One region of the Pseudomonas flexibilis genome, then DNA from elsewhere that is predicted to be linked to it. Evidence: predicted binding sites of a transcription regulator. Region 1 holds the regulator's gene; each other region holds the start of a gene.
What was found. Region 1 encodes FliA, which starts transcription of late flagellar genes. Its sites were predicted from a motif close to CTAAAGTTTNNNNNNNNNNNGCCGNTAA; they were not measured.

Region 1 (5,239 bases):
GAGCCCAACCTGCAGCTGGAAGCCGAGCTGCGCAAGACCCAGGAAATGATTGCCTCCGCCCAGGTGGAGATGGCCATCCGCAGCGAAAGCGAGCAGACCCAGCCGGCACCGGTCGCGCCGGTCGCCCCGCCGGGGCCGCGTCGCGATCCGGAGAGCACCGAAGGCATGCTGGATGCGGTGCGCAGTGAGCTGACCGGTCTGCGCGAGCTGATCGAGATGCAGCTGGGCACCATGGTCTGGGGCAACATCCAGGAAAATCGGCCGCTGATCGCCAACCTCTGGCGGCGCATGCAGCGCATCGGCCTGCCGGTGGATGTGTCCAAGAAGCTGATGGACGAGGTCAGTGACGAGACAGACTCGCGTCGCGCCTGGCGCATCGTGCTTGCCCATCTGGCGCGCAGCCTGATCGTGCCCGAGCGCGAGCCGCTGGAAGAGGGCGGCGTGATTGCCCTGGTCGGCCCGGCCGGCATGGGCAAGACCACCACGCTGGCCAAGATGGCGGCGCGCTACGTGCTCAAGCACGGCGCCAAGAATATCGCTCTGGTGAGCATGGACGGCTACCGCATCGGCGCCCAGGAACAGCTCAAGACCCTTGGCAAGATACTTAACGTGCCGGTCACCCAGGTGGAGCCCGGCGAATCGTTGATCGAGGCCCTGGAGCCGCTGAGGAAGAAGCGTCTGGTGCTGATCGACACCGCCGGCCTACCGACCGCCGATCCGGCCCTGCGCCAGCAGCTCGACGCGCTGGCCGCCGCTGATCTGAACGCCCGCAATTATCTGGTGCTGGCGGCCACCAGCCAGGAACAGGTGTTGCGTGCCACCTATCAGAGTTACAAGCGCTGCGGCCTGGCTGGCTGCGTGATCACCAAGCTTGACGAAGCACTGAGCCTGGGCGAGATCCTCGGCGTGCTGGTCAGCGAGAAGCTGCCCCTGGCCTACCTGGCCGACGGGCCGCGCATTCCCGACGATCTGCATACGCCGCGCAGCCACCAGCTGGTGAGCCGTGCCGTGCGCATGCAGATGTCCGAAGATCCCAGCGAGGATCTGATGGCCGACATGTTCGCCGGCCTATACAACAACACCACGGCGCGTCGCGTCGGATAAGAATCAGGGGAAGCGGCTGGCTAGCCAGACCCTTCGCGCCGCGGCGCGAACAAGGACAGCAGGCCAGACTGGCGAATCAGTGGAGAGAACATGGGTAGCTTGCACCCCGTACAGGTGATCGCCGTGACCGGCGGCAAGGGTGGTGTTGGGAAGACCAGCGTCTCGGTCAACCTGGCGCTGGCCCTGGCCGACCTCGGCCGCCGGGTGATGCTGCTGGACGCCGACCTTGGCCTGGCCAACGTCGACGTGATGCTGGGCCTGACGCCCAAACGCAACCTGGCCGACGTGATCGAGGGCGAGTGCGAACTGCGCGACGTCATCTTGCAGGGGCCCGGCGGTATCCGCATCGTGCCGGCCTCCTCGGGCGCGGCCAACATGGTGCGCCTGACCAGTCAGCAACATGCCGGGCTGATCCAGGCGTTCAGCGACATCAGCGACAGCATTGACGTACTGATCATCGACACCGCCGCCGGTATCGGCGACGGCGTGATCAGCTTCGTGCGTGCGGCCCAGGAAGTATTGCTGGTGGTCACCGACGAGCCCACCTCGATCACCGACGCCTATGCCCTGGTGAAACTGCTCAACCGCGACTACGGCCTGAGCCGCTTCCGCGTGCTGGCCAACATGACGCACACCCCCGAGGAAGGCCGCAACCTCTACGCCAAGCTGACCAAGGTCACCGAGCGCTTCCTCGACGTGGCGCTGCAATACGTGGGGGCGATTCCCGCCGACGAGCTGGTGCGCAAATCCGTGCAGAAACAGCGCGCCGTGTACGAGGCCTACCCGCGTTCCAAGTGTGCGCAGGCCTACCGCGCGGTCGCCCAGAAGGTGGACAGCTGGCCGTTGCCGGCCAATCCGCGCGGCCACCTGGAGTTTTTCGTCGAGCGTCTGGTGAACAGGCCCACAACAGGTTCTTCCGCATGAGCTCACCCGTTCACATGTACAGCCATGCCCAGTCCCGTGACTCCCAGTACCAGCTGATCGAGCGCTACGCGCCGCTGGTCAAGCGGATCGCCTACCACCTGCTCGGCCGCCTGCCGGCCAGCGTGCAGGTCGAGGATCTGATGCAGGCCGGCATGATCGGTCTGCTGGAGGCGGCGAAGAAATACGATTCGGGCAAGGGTGCCAGTTTCGAGACGTATGCCGGCATCCGCATCCGTGGCGCCATGCTCGACGAGGTGCGCAAGGGTGACTGGGCGCCGCGTTCGGTGCATCGCAACAGCCGCATGGTCAGCGACGCCATCCGCGTGGTGGAGGCCAGAACCGGCCGCGACGCTAAAGATCACGAGGTTGCTGCCGAACTCCAGTTAAGTCTCGAAGAGTATTACGCGATCCTCAACGACACCCTGGGGAGTCGCCTGTTCAGTTTCGATGACCTGTTGCAGGAGGGCGAGGGCGGCGGTGCGCTGGAAGATATCGAGCACTCCCACCCGAGCCCTTCGCGCGAGCACGAGGACCAGCGCTTCCAGAATGCGCTGAGCGAAGCGATCGCCAACCTTCCGGAGCGCGAGCGCCTGGTGCTGTCGCTGTATTACGACGAAGAACTGAATCTCAAGGAAATCGGTGAGGTACTGGGGGTCAGCGAATCCCGCGTCAGCCAGTTGCACAGCCAGTGCGCCGCCCGTTTGCGGGCCCGGCTGGGCGAATGGCGGGCTCGCTGACAGGGCTTGCCGGTTTTCTGAAGAAGGGGACGCAGTCGGGATGACCCGGCTGCGTTTTTGGACTGTATGGAGGTCGACCGTTGGACAAAAACATGAAGATTCTCATCGTGGACGATTTCTCGACGATGAGGCGGATCATCAAGAACCTGCTCCGTGACCTGGGCTTCACCAACACCACCGAAGCTGACGACGGCCTCACCGCCCTGCCGATGCTGCAGAGCGGCAACTTCGACTTCCTGGTGACTGACTGGAACATGCCGGGCATGAATGGCATCGACCTGCTGCGCGCGGTGCGTGCCGATGAGCGCCTGAAGCACCTGCCGGTGCTGATGGTGACCGCTGAAGCCAAGCGCGACCAGATCATCGAGGCAGCCCAGGCCGGTGTGAACGGCTATGTGGTCAAGCCGTTCACCGCCCAGGGACTGAAGGACAAGATCGAGAAGATCTTCGAACGCGTCAGCGGCTGAACAGCGCCTTGGGGGCATGATGGAGCAGCACACAGATCCAAGGGGCGAGCTCGAAGCGAGCCTGATGGACAATGCACGGGAGCTGATTCGCAGCCTTGAGCAACGCGACTTCGGCGATGCCGTGCAGATCATCAACGAGCTGAACAAGGTGCGTGACCGTGGCCTGTACCAGGCCGTGGGGCGGCTGACGCGCAAGTTGCACACCGCGATCGTCAGCTTCCATATCGACCCGAATTTCCCCGAGTCGCGGGAGATGTCGGAGATCGCCGATGCCACCGAGCGCCTGAACTACGTTGTGTCGATGACCGAGCGCGCGGCCAATCGCACCATGGACCTGGTCGAGGCCACCGCGCCGGTGATCAGTCGGCTGAACGACGACGCCCGCGAGTTGCGTACCGATTGGCAGCGCTTCATGCGTCGCGAGATGGATGCCGAAGGCTTTCGCCAGCTGGTCAAGCGGGTCGAGCAGTTCTTTGTCCGCAGCGAACGCGAAAGCGAGAAGGTCGGCGCGCAGCTGAACGAGATCATGCTGGCGCAGGACTATCAGGACCTCACCGGCCAGGTCATCAAGCGGGTCACCAATCTGGTCACCGAGGTCGAGCGCGATCTGGTCGAACTGATGCTGATGGCCAGCCAGGTGGACAACTTCGCGGGCATCCAGCACGACCATGCCCAGCTGCGGGCGGAGCTCGATCAACAGAAACAACCCTCGCAGGGTGAAGGTCCGCAGATCCATGCCGATAAACGGGAAGATGTCGTCAGCAATCAGGACGACGTGGACGATCTGCTTTCCAGTCTAGGGTTTTAAGGGGCACGTAATGGGCGTCGATGCCGATGATGAGATCCTTCAGGATTTCCTGGTAGAAGCCGGCGAGATTCTCGAACAGTTGTCCGAACAGCTGGTGGAGTTGGAGAGCCGTCCGGATGACATGGATCTGCTCAACGCGATCTTCCGCGGCTTTCACACCGTCAAGGGCGGCGCGGGCTTCCTGCAGCTGAACGAGCTGGTGGAATGCTGCCACAGCTCGGAAAACGTCTTCGACATGCTGCGCAAGGGCGTGCGCCTGGTCGACGCCGAGCTGATGGACGTGGTGCTGCAGGGCCTGGACGCCATCAACGGCATGTTCGCCCAGGTGCGTGAAGGCAGCGAGCTCACGCCGGCCAGCCCGGAGCTGCTCGAAGCGCTGCACCGCCTGGCCGATCCGGCCGCCGCGCCCGCCGCGCCCGTTGCACCGACCCCGGTGCCTGCCGCGCCCGCACCCGGTCCCGTGGCGACGGAAAAGGAACAGGACCTGACCGACGCCGAGTTCGAAAGCCTGCTGGACGCCATTGGTGGCCCCGAAACGGCGGCTGACGGCGGCGAGTCCGCTGGCGACGAGATCACCGACGCCGAGTTCGAGAACCTCCTCGACCAACTGCACGGCAAGGGCCAGTTCAAGCCCGAGACGTTGCCGGCCAGCGATGCCGCCGCCGGTGACAGCATCACCGAATCCGAATTCGAGAACCTGCTCGACCAGCTGCATGGCAAGGGTCAGTTCAAGCCTGACGTTCTGGCAGGCCAGGAGCAGGCGCCAGCAGCCGGTAAGACGGCCGCTGGCGACGACATCACCGACGACGAGTTCGAGGCGCTGCTCGACCAGCTGCACGGCAAGGGCCAGTTCAAGCCCGAGCAGGTCGCCAGCGAGCCGCCCAAGGCCGCCGCGCCGGCGCCTCAGTCGGCGGCGGTCAAGCCACCCGCCGCCGTACCCACGGAAAGCGCGCCGGCCGCCAGGCCTGCCGCTGCCGCGCCGGCCAAGGCACCCGCGGCCATCGAGTCGGAAACCACCGTGCGCGTGGATACCGCGCGGCTGGACGAAATCATGAACATGGTCGGCGAACTGGTGCTGGTGCGTAACCGCCTGGTGCGCCTGGGCTTGAACAGCGGTGACGAGGAACTGGCCAAGGCCGTTTCCAGCCTCGATGTGGTCACGGGCGACCTGCAGACCTCGGTCATGAAAACCCGCATGC
Region 2 (5,239 bases), 270 kb from region 1:
CTCGCCAATGCGACCGAGCGCCGTGACCGCCTCGGCCACCTGGCCGACGTTCTCCTGGGCCTGCTCGAAGCTGTCCTTCATCGATACGGACAAGCCGCGGGTATCGGTCTGCAGCGTCTCGATCACCGACTGGATCTCGCCCACCGATTCCTGGGTGCGCTGGGCCAGGCCGCGCACCTCGTCGGCCACCACCGCGAAGCCGCGTCCGGCCTCGCCGGCGCGGGCCGCCTCGATGGCGGCGTTGAGCGCCAGCAGGTTGGTCTGTTCGGCAATGCCGCGAATCACCTCCAGCACGCTGCCGATCTGTTCGCTGTTGGCGGTCAGCCCGCTCATGTGCTGCATGGCGCCATCCAGATCGCGCATCAGCGTCTCGAAATCGCGGGTGGTGCGGGCAATCACCTCGCGGCCCATGCGCGAGGCCTCCTCCGCGCCGCGGGTGGCCTCGGCGGCCTTGGCGGCGTTGCTGGCCACGTCCTGGGCGGTGGCGCTCATTTCCTGGGCGGCGGTGGCCAGCATGTCCACTTCGCGGAACTGGCGCTGCATGCCCTCGTTGGTCTGCGACGCCAGCGCCAGCGACTGGTCGGCGGTGGCGCGGGTCGCCTGCGCCGCCTGCTTCACCTCGGCGATGATCGGCTGCAGCTTGTCGAGGAAGCGGTTGAACCAGCCGACCAGCGTGCCCAGCTCGTCCTGCCGCGCGTAGTCCAGGCGGCGGGTCAGATCGCCCTCGCCGCTGGCGATGTCCTTGAACATGTCCGCCACGGCGAGGATCGGCCGGGTCACGCTGCGCGCGGTCAGCCAGATCAGCAGCAGGCCGACGCCGGTGGCCAGCAGGCCGAGCATCAGCGACACCAGGCTGTCGCTCAGCCGGCGCTGGTCCAATTGACGCTCCAGGTCGAGCACCGGGGCCTGCACGATGCGCTGGGGAATCTCCAGCAGCACCGACCACGACGGACTGTCGGGGATGGGCGCGAAGGGGTGCAGGACTTCCAGCATCTCGCCGTACTGGCTGACTTGCGGCCGGCCCTGGGCGATGCGCTGCAGCAGGTCATCATGACCCGGATAGGCGGTCGCGAAGCCCTCGCCGAGCAGCCCGGCGTTGCCGCTGTAGCCGGCCAGCAGGCCTGCGGTACTGATCACGCCCATGTGGCCCTGGCCGCCATACAGCGTCTGGTTGGCGGAGCTGGCCAGCGTCTGCAGGCGGTTCAGGCTGATGTCCACGCCGAACACCCCGACCACCTTGCCGTCGCGCAGCAGCGGGAAGGCAATCGAGGTCATGAGGATGTTCCTGCCGTCCACCGCGTCCACGTAGGGATCGATCACGCACACCCGCTGGCGCTCGTGCGGACAGCGGTACCAGCTGTTGTAGGGCAGGCCGTTCTTGCCGGGCGTGGCGTCATTGATCAGCGCTTCGCTGATGGTCTCGTGCTCCAGCGTCTCGCCGTCGCGGGACCAGTAGATGCTGAAACGCCCCGTCTCGTTGGCGCCGAACTCGGCGCGCTCGGCGAACAGCGCGTCCTTCTCGTCCAGCGCATCGGGCTCGAAGACCAGGTAGAGGCCGAACAGGTCCGCGTTGTTCTGCAGCGCGTTACCGGCCAGGCGAACGAGGTCTTCACGCAAATCGAACGCGCTGTCCATGCGGGCAATGGACTGTTCGCGCATCAGCTGCACCTGGCCGAGGATGCCGCTGCCGTACTGATAGGTGTCCATGAACAGACGCTGGATGCGCAGTGCCTGGGTCTGGCCATAGGCGCTGATGCGCTCGCCGGCCGCCTCCTGCAGCATGGCGCTGCCGGCCTCCTTGACCAGCACGCTGCTGCGCTGGGTCTGCTGCAGCGAGGCGCCGATCAGCACGGCAACGATCAGCACCAGGCACAACCCCGCCAGCAGGGTGATTTTCCAGGCAATGGACAGACGCGAAGGGGACATGGCCAACAACTCCCTAACAGGACCACTTTTTTCCTGGCCGAACTCCACCAGGCCTTTCGGGGTTATCGGCACCCTTGGCCGTCACCTGAGCGAATCGGGTGCATTGACGTCATTTTTTTGTAACACCAGCCCCGCCGCGGTGCGTCATCTCCTGCCTGCGCTCAGGCTCGCGCCTGGCGGCGCGGCCAGGTCAACGTGAAACGGGCACCGCCCAGCGTGCTGCGGCCCACCGAGGCGCGCCCGCCATGCCAGTGGATGATGCGCCGCACGATGGACAACCCCAGACCGTGGCCGCCCAGGGAACGGGCGCGACTGTCATCCAGGCGCAGGAAGGGCGTGAAGATGCGCTCCCAGGCCTCGCGGGGCACGCCGGGGCCGTCATCCTCGACATCCACCCGGCAGACGTCGCCGGCAATGCTGTAGTTCACCCGCACCCGTCGCTCGGCATGGCGCAGGGCGTTGCTGACCAGGTTGAGCACCGCCCGTTGCAGATAACGCGGCTCCGCTTCAATCAGCCCGCCATCGGGCGCCGGGCGCCAGACGCCGCGCTCCAGACGCACCTCGACGCGCAGCGGCGCCGCCTCGTCCATCACCCGCTCCAGCAGCGCCGGCAGATCGACGTCCTGGAAATCCAGCTGCGGCGAGCCCTGCTCCAGACGGGCGTAGACCAGCATCTCGTCGACCAGACGGTCCAGCTCCTGGATGTCGTGGTCCATGCCGGCCAGGTACTTGCGCCGCTGCGCCGCGTCCTCGCTGTCCTCGACCATCTCCAGGCCGAAGCGCAGGCGCGCCACCGGCGTGCGCAGCTCGTGGGAGACGGCGCGCACCATCTCGCGCTGCACGCTGATCAGCCGCTGCACGTGCTCGGCCATGGCATTGAAGGCCGCGGCCAGCCGCCCCACCGAGTCGCCCTCGCCTTCCGGCACCCGCGCCTCCAGCTTGCCGGCGGCGATCCGCGTGGCCGCCGCCTCCAGGCCGCGCAGGCGGTATTCCAGGCGGCGCACCAGGGCGTACAGGGTCAGGCCGATCAGGCTCAGCCCGAGCACGGTGAACAGCACCAGCAGTTGCGGCGGGTAGGGATTGAGCGGGTACAGCGGGCCGATCTCCAGAATCCACGGCGTATCGACCTGGCCGACCATCACGCGGATCGAGTCGCCGCCCCTGGCCAGCGCCATCACCGTATCGCCCTCGACCAGGCGCCGGCGCTGGTCGGCGTCCAGCTCCATCTGGTCCATGGCGCGCAGGTGCACGGGGTAGCCGAAGCCCTTGGCCTCCGCCAGCTCGGCCAGGCGCTGGCGCTGCTCGGGGGCCGGGTAGCGGCGCAGCTCGTCGCTGATCAGGAACAGCGTGGCGCGCGCCAGCTGCTCGCTGACCTGCTCCACGGTCGCGGTGAGCACCAGACGCTCCTTCTCGCTGACCAGGCTGTAGATCAGCGAAGGATTCAGCCGCTCGACCAGCACCTGACCGCGCAGCAGGCGCGTGCGGCCACGGCTATCCAGCTGCACGTCGGCCAGGCTCTCCAGATGCAGCGGCGTGCCCAACAGTCGCCCCCATAGCGCCATGGCGCGGGTGCGCTCCACCGCGTCCATGCCGGCCAGGTTGTCGGCCATCAGCCGGAACGAGCCCTGGGCCAGGCGCTCGCGGTAGTGGTCGTGGCGCAGCGCGTTGACCAGCTGAAGACTGCCCACCGCCAGCAGTGCCACCAGCACCAGGGCGGCCAGCATGCCGGCGTAGATACGCAGGAAGATGGAATTCACAGGGCGCGTTCCTGACCAGAATGGGCAGGAGTCTAACCGGCCTGCCCCGCAATGGGGATCGTAGGGTGGACAACGCTTTTCTTGTCCACTGCCACACCGCTGCGGCGGCGGCCGGCCGCCGAATCAAAGCTCCTCCGCCACCTCGCGCACGAACAGATAGCCCTTTCCGCGGATGGTCTTGATCAGGCGTGGGGTGACCGGGTCGTCGCCGAGCTTGGGGCGGATGCGGGAGATGCGCACGTCGATGGAGCGGTCCTGGCCGTCGTATTCGATGCCGCGCAGCTGGGTGAAGATCTCCTCGCGCGACAGCGTGCGTCCGGCGTTGAGCGCCAGCAGCCAGAGCAGGTCGAACTCGGCGCCGGTCAGGTCGACGCGTTCGCCGCCCAGGGTGGCTTCGAGGCGCGCGTGGTCCAGCTGCAGCGAGCCAAAGCTCAGGCGCTGCACCGCCTCGGCGGGCGCCTCGTGCCGGCGCAGCAGGGCGCGGATGCGTGCCAGCAGCACCACCGGACGCACCGGCTTGCACACATAGTCGTCGGAGCCCATCTCCAGGCCCTGCACCTGATCGAGGTCGTCGGTACGCGCGGTGAGCATCAGGATCGGGCCGTCGTAGCCCTGTTCGCGCACCCGCCGGCAGATGGAAAAGCCGTCCTCGCCCGGCAGCATCAGGTCCAGCACCACCAGCGCGGGACGCTCGGCGAGGATCTGATTGACCGCCCGCCGGCCATCGGCCTGCACGCTCACCGCCAGCCCCTGGGATTCGAGGTAGTCGCGGGTCAACTCCGCCAGGCGGGCGTCATCCTCGACGATGAGGATGTGACAGCGGTCCGGCATGACATCTCTCCTTGGCTTGCGAATGGCCGGCATTGTATCGGGTTTGCCGCGCCGGGCCGACACGGCCCTGGCTTGCCAGGGAGCGGCTTCGGCCGCGATCAGGGCGCACCTTGAAAAGCACTGAGGCTGACGCGGCTCCCCCGGGTTTCCCCGCCACTACATATAGGGGGAGAAATCCCTCACAAAACGATGAAAAGCGCTGAGCGAGCCGCCATGCCCATTGCAGCGGGGTGTGCAAAGGAAACCCACAGGCTTATCCACAGAAGGGCTCGGCGGGGTGGCTTGTCTTTCCCGTCGGCTGCCATTATCTTGCGCCGCATCAAGCAGAACACACTACATGTTGTGTTTCGGCGGAACCCGAGAGAACGAAAGGAATCCAACCCGTCAAGGGCCGAACAGGCCGGACGGGCAACGCCACGGGCGAGGAATCGCCGCTGTCGACAGACGACGCCCCTGCGGGCACGAACTGAGGTCAGTCACCAGGTGTTGCGAGCGAGGCGCGTGCCTCGATCAATCCGGGAGCCAGGGAGGCGTTTACGCCGTATGCCACCCCATCCCCTTGTCACGCCAATTTGCCGGCGATTTTTCCCCGGCATGGCGTTTTTTTGCCCGGCGAGCGGCCATAGCCGTCACGCGGAAGAAGCATTGGAAACGTGGAGCAGCCCATGCAAACCGACAATACCGCCATCAGCCCGGAACTGAGCGCCACCGCGCCCGGCAGCCTG
Region 3 (5,239 bases), on a different contig from region 1:
AGACTGGCCTGGCTGATCAGCACCAGCAGTCCGGCCACGGCGATGCCCATGCCCAGCCAGGCACGGCGCTTGGGCCATTCCTTGAGCAGCAGCCCGGCGAACAGGAAGGTGGCCAGCGGGATGCAGGTATTGAGCAGCGTGATGTTGATCGCCGTGGTGCTCTTGGCCGCCGTGTAGAGCAGCGAGTTGTACGCCCCGATGCCCAGCGCGGCGATCACCGGCAGGCGCCAGCCCGCCCGGCGCAGGGTCGCGCGGTGCTGCCACAACGTGCCGGCCACGAACGGCAGCAGGATGCATAGCGCCACCAGCCAGCGCCAGAACGACAGGGTCAGCGGCGGGATTTCCCCGGCGATTGCACGGCCGATCAGGGCGTTGCCCGCCCACAGCAGGCTGGAAAGCAGAAGACCAGCGGCGGCCCAGAGATGACGAGTAGGCATGGATATCACTGTGCAATGACGAGGCGCGCACCTTACGGAAGCGCGCCGCCGCTTGGCAAGGCGTCTAGCGCGCCTTGTAGATGATGCCCGGGTTGCACTGCACCATCTGGTACAGGTCGGACAGCCCGTTGAGCGCCTCGGAAGCCCCGAGGAACAGGTAGCCGCCCGGCTTGAGGGTGGCATGGATACGGGTGAGGATGTCGCGCTTGATGTCGGCGGAGAAGTAGATCAGCACGTTGCGACAGAACACGATGTCGAACTTGCCCAACGCGGCATAGCTGTCCAGCAGGTTCAGCGCACGCAACTCGACCCGGTTGCGCACGGCGGGCTTGATCGACCACTGGCCCGGCGCCACCTGGTCGAAATAGCGCTCGCGACGCTCCGGCGACAGGCCGCGCGCCATGGCCAGGCCATCGTAGACACCTGCCCGACAGGCAGCCAGCATCGCCCCGGAAAGCTCGGTGGCGACGATCTGCGCGCCCATGCGCAACATGCCCGGGTTGGCCCGCTCGAATTCGTCGATGGTCATCGACAGCGAGTAGGGTTCCTGGCCCGAGGAACAGGCCGCCGACCAGATGCGCGGGCGCAGCGTGGGCGAGGCCTTGAGCAGCTCCGGCAGCACGCGGCTCTTGAGCACCTCGAAGGGGTAGCCATCGCGGAACCACAACGTTTCGTTGGTAGTCATCGCGTCCACCACTTCCTCGCGAAGTCCGCCACGCGGCTGTGCCTGGATGCGCTGCACCAGCTCGGTGAGCGTCTTGATGCCGCGCTGCTCCATCAACCGGTTGAGGCGACTGGACACCAGATACTGCTTGTTGCTGCCCAATTGAATGCCGCTGGTCTTTTCCAGGAAATCCCGGAACAGCTCGAAATCCAAATTACCTGAAGACACCTAACCCGCCTTAACCATAAATAAGTACGCCGAGCCTGAACGAACGGCCATCAGTCTCGTGCTTCGATTCGGGCGATCACCCGGTCGGCCAGCTCGTCGGGACGGAACTTGGAGAGAAAATCGTCCGCCCCCACCTTCTGCACCATGGCCTGGTTGAACACGCCGGAAAGCGAGGTGTGCAGCAGCACGTGCAAGCCCTGCATGCGCGGGTCCTGGCGAATCTCGGCGGTCAGAGTGTACCCGTCCATTTCCGGCATTTCGATATCGGAGATGACCATCAGCAGCTCGTCTTCCGGACGGCGTCCTTCGTCGGCCATCTTCTGCAGGAACTGCAGGGCCTGGCGCCCGTCGCACAGGGCGGTGACCTCCACGCCGACGCCCTCCAGGCAGCGCAGGATCTGCTTGCGCGCCACCGAAGAGTCATCCACCACCAGCACGTGCTTGCTGAGCGCGCGGGCCTGGATATCGGCGGACACCGGCTGCTCGATCTGCGTGCGACTGGGCACCGTCTCGGCGAGGATCTTCTCGACGTCGATGATCTCCACCAGCACGTTGTCCACGCGGGTCACCGCGGTCAGGTAGTGCTCGCGGCCGGTGCCCTTGGGCGGCTGATGGATCTCGTCCCAGTAGAGGTTGACGATGCGCTCCACCGAACGCACCAGGAAACCCAGCACACGGGTGTTGTACTCGGCAATGATCACGAAACTGTTCTGGCGGTCGGCCAGCGGGCGCCGCCCGGTGGCCAGGGCCATGTCCAGGATCGGGATGGTGCCGCCACGAATGTTGGCCACGCCGCACACCACGCTGCTCGACTTGGGCATGTTGCTCAGGCGCGGGCAGGGCAGGATTTCCTTGACCTTGAAAACGTTGATGCCATACAGCTGCGAACCGTCCAGCCGGAACAGCAACAGTTCCAGACGATTCTGTCCGACCAGCTGAGTCCGTTGGTTTACCGAATCCAGTACACCGGCCATGCCGGACTCCTTCTTGAAAATGGGACCTGAACGCCGGGACGTCGCCCGGCCCGGCGCGCCTGTCGCAAGCCACGCCGACAAAGCGCCGGCACGTCCCTTGCTACTTCGCGAACATGATCCTGATAACGACAGTTTTCCGACGCCTGCGTGGCCTGGGCCTTGCCCTGGCGACCACGGCCGCCCTGCAAATCCCCGCCGTCGCCGGCGCGGCGGCGCAAACCTTACCTGAGCACCTTATCGGCGCCACCGAGGCATTTCTTGAGGAACAGGTAGCGAACTATTTGCAACGGGCCAGTATCGGCGGACGCTACGAGATCCAGGTCAACCGCCTCGACTCGCGCTTGCGCATGCCGGCCTGCGATCAGCCGCTGGTGGCCAGCCTGGAAAGCCCGGCCCAGCCGGTGGGCCGGGTCACCGTGCGCGTTGGCTGCCAGGGCAGTTCGACCTGGAGCCTGTTCGTGCCGGCGCAGGTGCGCCTGTTCCGCCAGGTGGTGGTTGCCCAGCGTCCGCTGGCGCGCGGCGCCATCCTCGAGGCCCAGGACATCGACTGGCGCGAGCGCGACGTGGGCACCCTCACCCAGGGCTACCTGACCGAGCCCGAGCAAGCCCTTGGCAGCAAGCTGACCCGCCCGGTGAGCATCGATCAGGTGCTCACCCCCAACCATCTGGAACGCGCGCCGGTGGTACGCAAGGGCGATCATGTGGTAATCAGTGCCGGCGGCGCGGCGCTGTCCGTGCGCATGCCCGGCGAAGCCCTCCAGGAAGGCGCCATCGGCGAGCAGGTGCGGGTTCGCAACCTGAGCTCGCAGCGCATCATCAAGGCGCGCATCAGCGGGCCGGGACAGGTGGTCGTGGACCTCTAGTCTCACATGCGACGCGCCCACCGTCAGAAACTGTGAGCCGAAACGCAAAAAGCCGACAACAGGCGTTAAAGTTCTGACGCGAACGGCCGAAACTAGTGGCAAGCGTCCACTGCTCCGTTCGAGGTAGCACATCATGGTTATCGATTTTCAGCGGCCGAACAGCGCCTCCGCGCCGGCCGGCATTACCCGCAGCAACCCTGCGCAGCCCACTGCCCCGATCAGCGAAACCGCCAGCGTCGCGCCTGCGGCCGAGAGCGGCGAATCCGTGCGTTTCAGCGCGGAAGTCCAGCATTTGCAGCAGATCACCGATCAGCTGCGCGAACAGCCCGAAGTCGACGCCGCGCGAGTCGAACGCCTGCGCCAGTCCATCGCCGACGGCAGCTACCAGGTGGACAGCCAGCGCCTGGCCGGCAAGCTGCTCGCCTTCGAATCGCAACGCTGACACGCCTCACCGGGAGTAGCGGACGCCACGTCTTCCTGAGGTGCTCATGCCCGTCGCCCAACTTCTGAACAGCTTCCGTGCGGATATCGAGCAGGCGCAACGCCTGCTCGAACTGCTGGAAAGCGAGCATCACGCACTCTGTCATTGCGAACTGGCCGTGCTGGAAAGCCTGCTGGGTGATAAGACCCGCCTGCTCGACGAGCTGGACCGGCAGCGTCACCAGCGCAGCGACCTGCTGCGCGCCAGCGGCCTGAGCGCCGATCGCGCCGGCCTGGAAACGCTGGCCGCCCGCTCCTCCGACGGCGAAGCGTTGCTGGAGGCCGCCACGCAACTCGCCGAGCTGCTGGACAGCTGCCAGGGGCTCAATCAGCGCAACGGCCGCCTGATCCAGAACGGCCAGACCAATGTCGAAGGACTGCTGATGGTGGTGCGTGGCAAAAACGACGCCGCAGGGCTGTACAATCGCCTCGGTCAAAGCGCCGCCAGCATCGCCCGTCAGCGTCCCCTTTCCCAGGCCTGACCCACCCCGTAGCACGGCGTCCCGCAGGATTGGTTTTGGAGTACGCGGACAGTGTCGAAATTCAACATCGAAGAAAAGCCCGACCAGGGGCCCGTCACCTACAGGGAGCCCATCGAAGTGGCCGGCCATCTGCGCACCCTGGCCACCCACAAGGAACGGGTCAACATCTCCTTCGATGAACTGCCGGTGACCCGCCACGGCTACACCGTGCTGCTGGCGGTGGACCGCGAACGCAAGTTGATGGCGCTCGACGAAGTGCTGCCCCTGGAAAGCGAACGCCACCTGCTTGACGGCCAGACCTTCTCCGCCGAGGGCTACCACGAAGGCGTGCGCATGGCCTGGACCAGTCGCAACTACCGGGTCAAGCGCGGCAGTCTCGAAGGGACGCCGTGCTTCTGGATCGACCTGCCCGACGAACTGGAGTACCACCAGCGCCGCGACGCCTACCGCGCACCGCTCAAGCGCACCCAGTCGCCCAACGTCAACCTGGCCGGCAGCAAGCTGTCGCCTTCGCTGGTGGGCAAGCTGCTGGACATCTCCGCCACCGGCTGCAAGGTGCAATTCCCCGGCAACCTCACCGATTACCTGCAGAGCGGCACCGTCTACGAACGCCTGAGCATCGCCCTGCCGGACGCCACTCTGGTGGTGGCCGTAGAGCTGCGCCACCTGTATTTCGACCGCAGCCGCGAATCCAGCATGGTCGGCTTGCGCTTCTACGAGATCAGCGGCTACGAACAGCGCCAGATCGAGCGCTACGTGTTCCAGTTGCAGCGCGAAAGCCGCCGTCTGGACTTCGAAGACGAGTAAAGCGCCACGCGGCGCTTTACCTCACACCCAGGGCGCCAGATGGCGCCTTTCCCACGGCGTGATCTCGTCGTAATAGCTGCCCAGCTCCATCAGCTTGGCCGCGGCATAGCACTCAATGAAATCCGCCCCGCACAGCTCGCGCGCCAGCACGCTGTGCCGCAGGCGCTCCAGCGCCGCCGACAGGGTGAACGGCAGCTGCAAGGCCGGCGGCGCCTCGAAGGCGCCCCGCGCCGGTGGCGTCGGCTCCAGACCCAGGCGCATGCCGCGCAGCCCCGCCGCCAGGCTGGCGGCGATCACCAGGTAG
Region 4 (5,239 bases), 250 kb from region 1:
AGGCCAGAATGCTGGAGCCGTGCTTCATCGGACCCGGCTCGCGGGTGATCTTGCCGCCACGGGCGCGAATGTCCTCGCAGGCCTTGTAGACGTCTTCGACTTCCAGGGCGATGTGGCCGTAGCCGGTGCCCAGCTCGTACTTGTCCACGCCCCAGTTGTAGGTCAGCTCGATGACGCTGTTCTCGGCCTCGTTGCCGTAGCCGACGAACGCCAGGGTGAACTGGCCTTCCGGATAGTCCTTGCGGCGCAGCAGGGTCATGCCCAGCACTTCGGTGTAGAAGACGATGGACTTGTCCATATCGCCGACGCGCAGCATGGTGTGCAGCAGTCTCATGGGATGTTCTCCTGACAGGTGAATCGGCCCCCGTGAAAACGCAAGGGCTCTGGAATGCCGGCTAGTTTAACAGCCGCCCGGTGCGCGGTCCCGAAACGAAACCGCCCCCGCGCAGGCTGCGACGGGGGCGGCGGTCAGGTCACGCGTCGCGTTACAGCGGCGAGCGGCCCTTGTTGGCGGCAATACGCATGCGCAGGGCGTTCAGCTTGATGAAGCCACCGGCATCGGCCTGGTCGTAGGCGCCGGCATCGTCCTCGAAGGTGGAGATGCGGGTGTCGAACAGACTGTCATCGGACTTGCGGCCGGTGACGATGACGTTGCCCTTGTACAGCTTCAGGCGCACCACGCCGTTCACGTGTTCCTGGGAGGCGTCGATCATGGTCTGCAGCATCTGGCGCTCGGGGCTCCACCAGTAGCCGTTGTAGATCAGGCTGGCGTACTTGGGCATCAGCTCATCCTTCAGGTGAGCGACTTCGCGGTCCAGGGTGATCGACTCGATGGCGCGGTGAGCCTTGAGCATGATGGTGCCGCCGGGGGTCTCGTAGCAGCCGCGGGACTTCATGCCCACGTAGCGGTTTTCCACGATGTCCAGACGACCGATGCCGTTGGCGCCGCCGATGGCGTTCAGCTTGGTCAGCACCTGGGCCGGGGTCATCTCGACGCCGTCGATGGCCACGATGTCGCCCTTGCGGTAGGTCAGCTCGATGTAGGTGGGCACATCGGGAGCCTTCTCCGGGGAGACGGACCAGCGCCACATGTCTTCCTCGTGCTCGGTCCAGGTGTCTTCCAGCACACCGCCCTCATAGGAGATGTGCAGCAGGTTGGCGTCCATGGAGTACGGGGACTTCTTGCCGGCCTTGGCGAAATCGACCGGGATGTTGGCCTTCTGGGCGTAGGCCATCAGGGTTTCGCGGGAGGTCAGGTCCCACTCGCGCCAGGGGGCGATCACCTTCACGCCCGGCTTGAGCGCATAGGCGCCCAGCTCGAAGCGCACCTGGTCGTTGCCCTTGCCGGTGGCGCCGTGGGAGATGGCGTCGGCGCCGGTTTCGTTGGCGATCTCGATCAGGCGCTTGGCGATCAGCGGACGGGCGATGGAGGTGCCCAGCAGGTATTCGCCTTCGTAGATGGTGTTGGCGCGGAACATCGGGAACACGAAGTCGCGGACGAATTCTTCGCGCAGGTCGTCGATGTAGATTTCCTTGACGCCCATGGCCTTGGCCTTGGCGCGGGCAGGCTCGACTTCTTCGCCCTGGCCCAGGTCAGCGGTGAAGGTCACCACTTCGCAGTTGTAGGTATCTTGCAGCCACTTGAGAATCACCGAGGTGTCCAGGCCACCGGAATAGGCCAGAACCACCTTCTTAACGTCCGACATGCCATCAGCTCCACGGGTAGTACGGGAAAGCCCGCAATTCTACTGATGACGGGCCGCAAATGACAGGCCCGCAGCGCCCTCGGTGGCCCGCAATGCCTCGCTTCAGGCCGGCTGGGCGGAGTTGCCGCGGGCCAGGCGCTCCTGCTCCGCGTCGGATTCGGTCAACCGCTCCAGGTAGAGGGTGACACGGCGGTTCTTGCCGCGATTGGCTTCGCTGTTGTTGGGCACCAGCGGGTAGCGCTCACCGTGGAAGCGGATGCTGATCTGTCCCTCGGGAATGCCCTTTTCCTTCAGGTAGGCGGCCACCGCCATCGCCCTGCGGCGCGACAGGTCGCGGTTGGTCAGGCGGTTGCCGGTGTTGTCGGAATGGCCTTCCAGGCGAATGCTGTTGATGGTCGGATCGGCCTTGAGCAACAGCAGCACGCGATCCAGCTCCCGGCGGGCAGCGTCGCCCAGGTCGATACCGCTGTTGGCGAAACTCAGCTGCAGGTATTTGACCTGGTCGAAGTTGACCGGCAGCAGTTGCGTGGTGCACTGCTGGAACTCGCGGAACGCCTGGCCGAAGCGCGCCGGCAGGAGGCGTACTTCCATGTATTCGTTGGTCTGCCGGGTGCGATGGCGCACCAGCGGCGAACGCCCCTCCATCAGGCCGGTGAGCAGGCGCGCCGCCTGCTGGTTGTCGCTCTTGAGCAGCACCTGGTCGCCGTCGACCTTGACCTTGCCAATGCTGACGTCGCTGTGCTCCGGGCGCCAGGGCGCAGCGGCCACCAGCAGCGTGGCGGCGCCATTGCCCAGCCAGCGCTCGCGACTGATCAGCTGGAAGGTCGGCTGCTCGCCGGCGCGGCGCACGAACTGGCCCACGCCACCAAAGGTCTTGATCGGCTGGATCAGCCGGCATTCGAACTGATCACCCTCGGCGCGCCACTCCGCATGCTCCAGGCGCGGCTGGAAGGTCAGGGCGACCGACGGCAGACTGACGAACAGGCTGAGCAGAGCGGCATACTGCAGGCGCACGATGGGAGGGCTCCAGGGATTTACGGCGTTCCCCCGGCATATCGGAGCCGCGGGCGAAAACTTGAGGGGCTTCCTGTGCGACGTTTCACAGAACGCCACCGATCGAAACCTGCGCAACGCCGCGGTTCATCGTCTCGGCGGGCAGCCGGCGAGCGCATTTTCCGGTAGCATTCGCGCACGTTTCATCGCCCGGATCCTCTTCATGACCGACCGCCTTACCCTGCTGCGTCCCGACGACTGGCATATTCACCTGCGCGACGGCGCCGCCCTGGCGCAGACCGTGGCCGATGCCGCCCGTACCTTCGGCCGCGCCATCGTCATGCCCAACCTGGTGCCGCCGGTACGCAACGCGCAGGAAGCCGACGCCTACCGCCAGCGCATCCTGGCCGCACGCCCGGCGGGCAGCCCCTTCGAACCGCTGATGGTGCTGTACCTCACCGACAACACCTCCGCCGAAGATGTCCGTCAAGCCAAGGCCAGCGGCTTCGTCCATGCCGCCAAGCTCTACCCGGCCGGCGCCACCACCAACTCCGCGTCGGGCGTGACCAGCATCGACAATATCTTCCCCGTACTGGAAGCCATGGCCGACGTCGGCCTGCCGCTGCTGGTGCATGGTGAAGTGACCCACAGCGACATCGACGTGTTCGATCGCGAGAAGGCCTTCATCGATACCCACATGATCCGTGTCGTGGAGCGATTCCCGACCTTGAAGGTGGTCTTCGAGCACATCACCACCGGCGACGCCGCGCAGTTCGTGCGCGAAGCCTCGGCCAACGTGGGCGCCACCATCACCGCCCATCACCTGCTGTACAACCGCAACCACATGCTGGTCGGCGGCATCCGCCCGCACTTCTATTGCCTGCCGATCCTCAAGCGCAACACCCATCAGGAAGCCCTGCTGGATGCCGCCACCAGCGGCAACCCGAAGTTCTTCCTGGGCACCGATTCGGCACCGCACGCCCGCCACACCAAGGAAGCCACCTGCGGTTGCGCCGGCTGCTACACCGCCTACGCCGCCATCGAGCTGTACGCCGAGGCGTTCGAGTCGCGCAACGCGCTGGACAAGCTGGAAGGCTTCGCCAGCCAGTTCGGTCCGGACTTCTACGGTCTGCCACGCAACACCGACCGCATCACCCTGGTGCGCGAAGACTGGCAGGCACCGGCCGAACTGCCGTTCGGCGACCACCGCCTGATGCCGCTGCGCGCGGGCGAAACCCTGCGCTGGCGGGTACTGGAGGAACGCGCGTGAGCGAAGAGCTGTACGAAGACGACGAACTGGAAATCCGCTCCAGCGGCCCGAAGCATCCCATGGCCCGCCGCTTCCGCGGCTACCTGCCGGTGGTGGTCGACGTGGAGACCGGCGGCTTCAACTGCCAGACCGATGCGCTGCTGGAGATCGCCGCGACCATCATCGGCATGGACGAGCAGGGGCTGCTCTATCCGGAGCACACCTACTTCCACCGCATCGAGCCGTTCGAAGGCGCCAACATCGAGCAGGCGGCGCTGGAGTTCACCGGCATCAAGCTGGACCACCCGCTGCGCATGGCGGTCCAGGAAGAGCCAGCGTTGGCCGACATCTTCCGTGGCGTACGCAAGTCGCTGAAGTCCTACGGCTGCAAGCGCGCGGTGCTGGTCGGCCACAACAGCAGCTTCGACCTCGGCTTCCTCAATGCCGCGGTGCTGCGCACCGGCCTCAAGCGCAACCCGTTCCACCCCTTCTCCAGCTTCGACACCGCCACCCTGGCCGGCCTGGCCTATGGCCAGACGGTGCTGGCCAAGGCCTGCCAGGCTGCCGGCATTCCGTTCGACGCCCGCGAAGCCCATTCGGCCCGCTACGACACGGAAAAGACCGCCGACCTGTTCTGCGGCATCGTCAATCGCTGGAAGGAAATGGGCGGCTGGGACACCTTCGGGGAAGACTGATCCTCATCGAGCTGGCCGGCGCGTTCGTAGGGTGGACAACGTTTTCCTTGTCCACCACCGCGCCGCTACGGCGCGCCTGCGGCGCGTCGGTGGATCTATGAAGCGTGATCCCCCCTACGGTGTGACCGCTCCGCTCAGCAGCAAATTTTGACAATCGTTCTCATTAACATTAGTATCCGCCGCATCCCGATTTCAGTGCGACGAGCCCCCGCCATGTACGTCTGTCTTTGCCGAGGTGTCACCGACAACCACATCCGCGACGCGATCTACGAAGGCTGCTGCAGCTACCGGGAGGTGCGCGAGAACCTGGGCGTGGGTACCCAGTGCGGCAAATGCGCCTGTGTGGCCAAGCAGGTGGTGCGCGAGACCTTGAGCGAAGTGCAGGCCGGCCAGGCCGCAATGCTGGGCGGCGTGGCCCTGTTCTCTCCGGCCTGAATCAATCCGTCGAATTCCCGAGCCGGGCAGTCGCCCGGCTTTTTCATGCCTGCGCCATGCAGCAAGCCCCTTCGCAGCCTGGCTAAAACCGTAGGCGAGACGCCTTTTCATTCCGTTTGCCATCAAGGGCTTAGGTTTGACACCCGGGGACACTGCGGCCA

Region 2: a site for FliA is predicted at 1,989-2,016, ahead of PT85_RS18635 (methyl-accepting chemotaxis protein). Genes of this name have one in related genera too.
Region 3: a site for FliA is predicted at 3,232-3,259, ahead of flgM (flagellar biosynthesis anti-sigma factor FlgM). Genes of this name have one in related genera too.
Region 4: a site for FliA is predicted at 2,759-2,786, ahead of PT85_RS04270 (flagellar protein MotY). Genes of this name have one in related genera too.

Annotation. Positions count from the first base shown of each region.
Region 1 is NZ_JTAK01000002.1:354,846-360,084, forward strand. Features, by position in the region: gene flhF (flagellar biosynthesis protein FlhF) at 1-1,104, shown strand, start outside; gene fleN (flagellar synthesis regulator FleN) at 1,195-2,028, shown strand; gene fliA (RNA polymerase sigma factor FliA) at 2,025-2,765, shown strand; gene PT85_RS05455 (chemotaxis response regulator CheY) at 2,858-3,232, shown strand; gene PT85_RS05460 (protein phosphatase CheZ) at 3,252-4,040, shown strand; gene PT85_RS05465 (chemotaxis protein CheA) at 4,051-5,239, shown strand, end outside.
Region 2 is NZ_JTAK01000002.1:86,181-91,419, reverse strand. Features, by position in the region: gene PT85_RS18635 (methyl-accepting chemotaxis protein) at 1-1,926, opposite strand, end outside; gene PT85_RS04175 (ATP-binding protein) at 2,088-3,683, opposite strand; gene PT85_RS04170 (response regulator transcription factor) at 3,807-4,514, opposite strand; gene PT85_RS04165 (ribonucleoside-diphosphate reductase subunit alpha) at 5,180-5,239, shown strand, end outside.
Region 3 is NZ_JTAK01000001.1:190,495-195,733, reverse strand. Features, by position in the region: gene PT85_RS00985 (DMT family transporter) at 1-437, opposite strand, end outside; gene PT85_RS00980 (CheR family methyltransferase) at 502-1,329, opposite strand; gene PT85_RS00975 (chemotaxis protein CheV) at 1,380-2,303, opposite strand; gene flgA (flagellar basal body P-ring formation chaperone FlgA) at 2,417-3,166, shown strand; gene flgM (flagellar biosynthesis anti-sigma factor FlgM) at 3,300-3,608, shown strand; gene PT85_RS00960 (flagella synthesis protein FlgN) at 3,655-4,128, shown strand; gene PT85_RS00955 (flagellar brake protein) at 4,180-4,935, shown strand; gene PT85_RS00950 (glutamine synthetase family protein) at 4,957-5,239, opposite strand, start outside.
Region 4 is NZ_JTAK01000002.1:105,713-110,951, reverse strand. Features, by position in the region: gene gloA (lactoylglutathione lyase) at 1-334, opposite strand, end outside; gene PT85_RS04275 (argininosuccinate synthase) at 486-1,706, opposite strand; gene PT85_RS04270 (flagellar protein MotY) at 1,809-2,720, opposite strand; gene pyrC (dihydroorotase) at 2,923-3,969, shown strand; gene rnt (ribonuclease T) at 3,966-4,643, shown strand; gene PT85_RS04255 (bacterioferritin-associated ferredoxin) at 4,857-5,078, shown strand.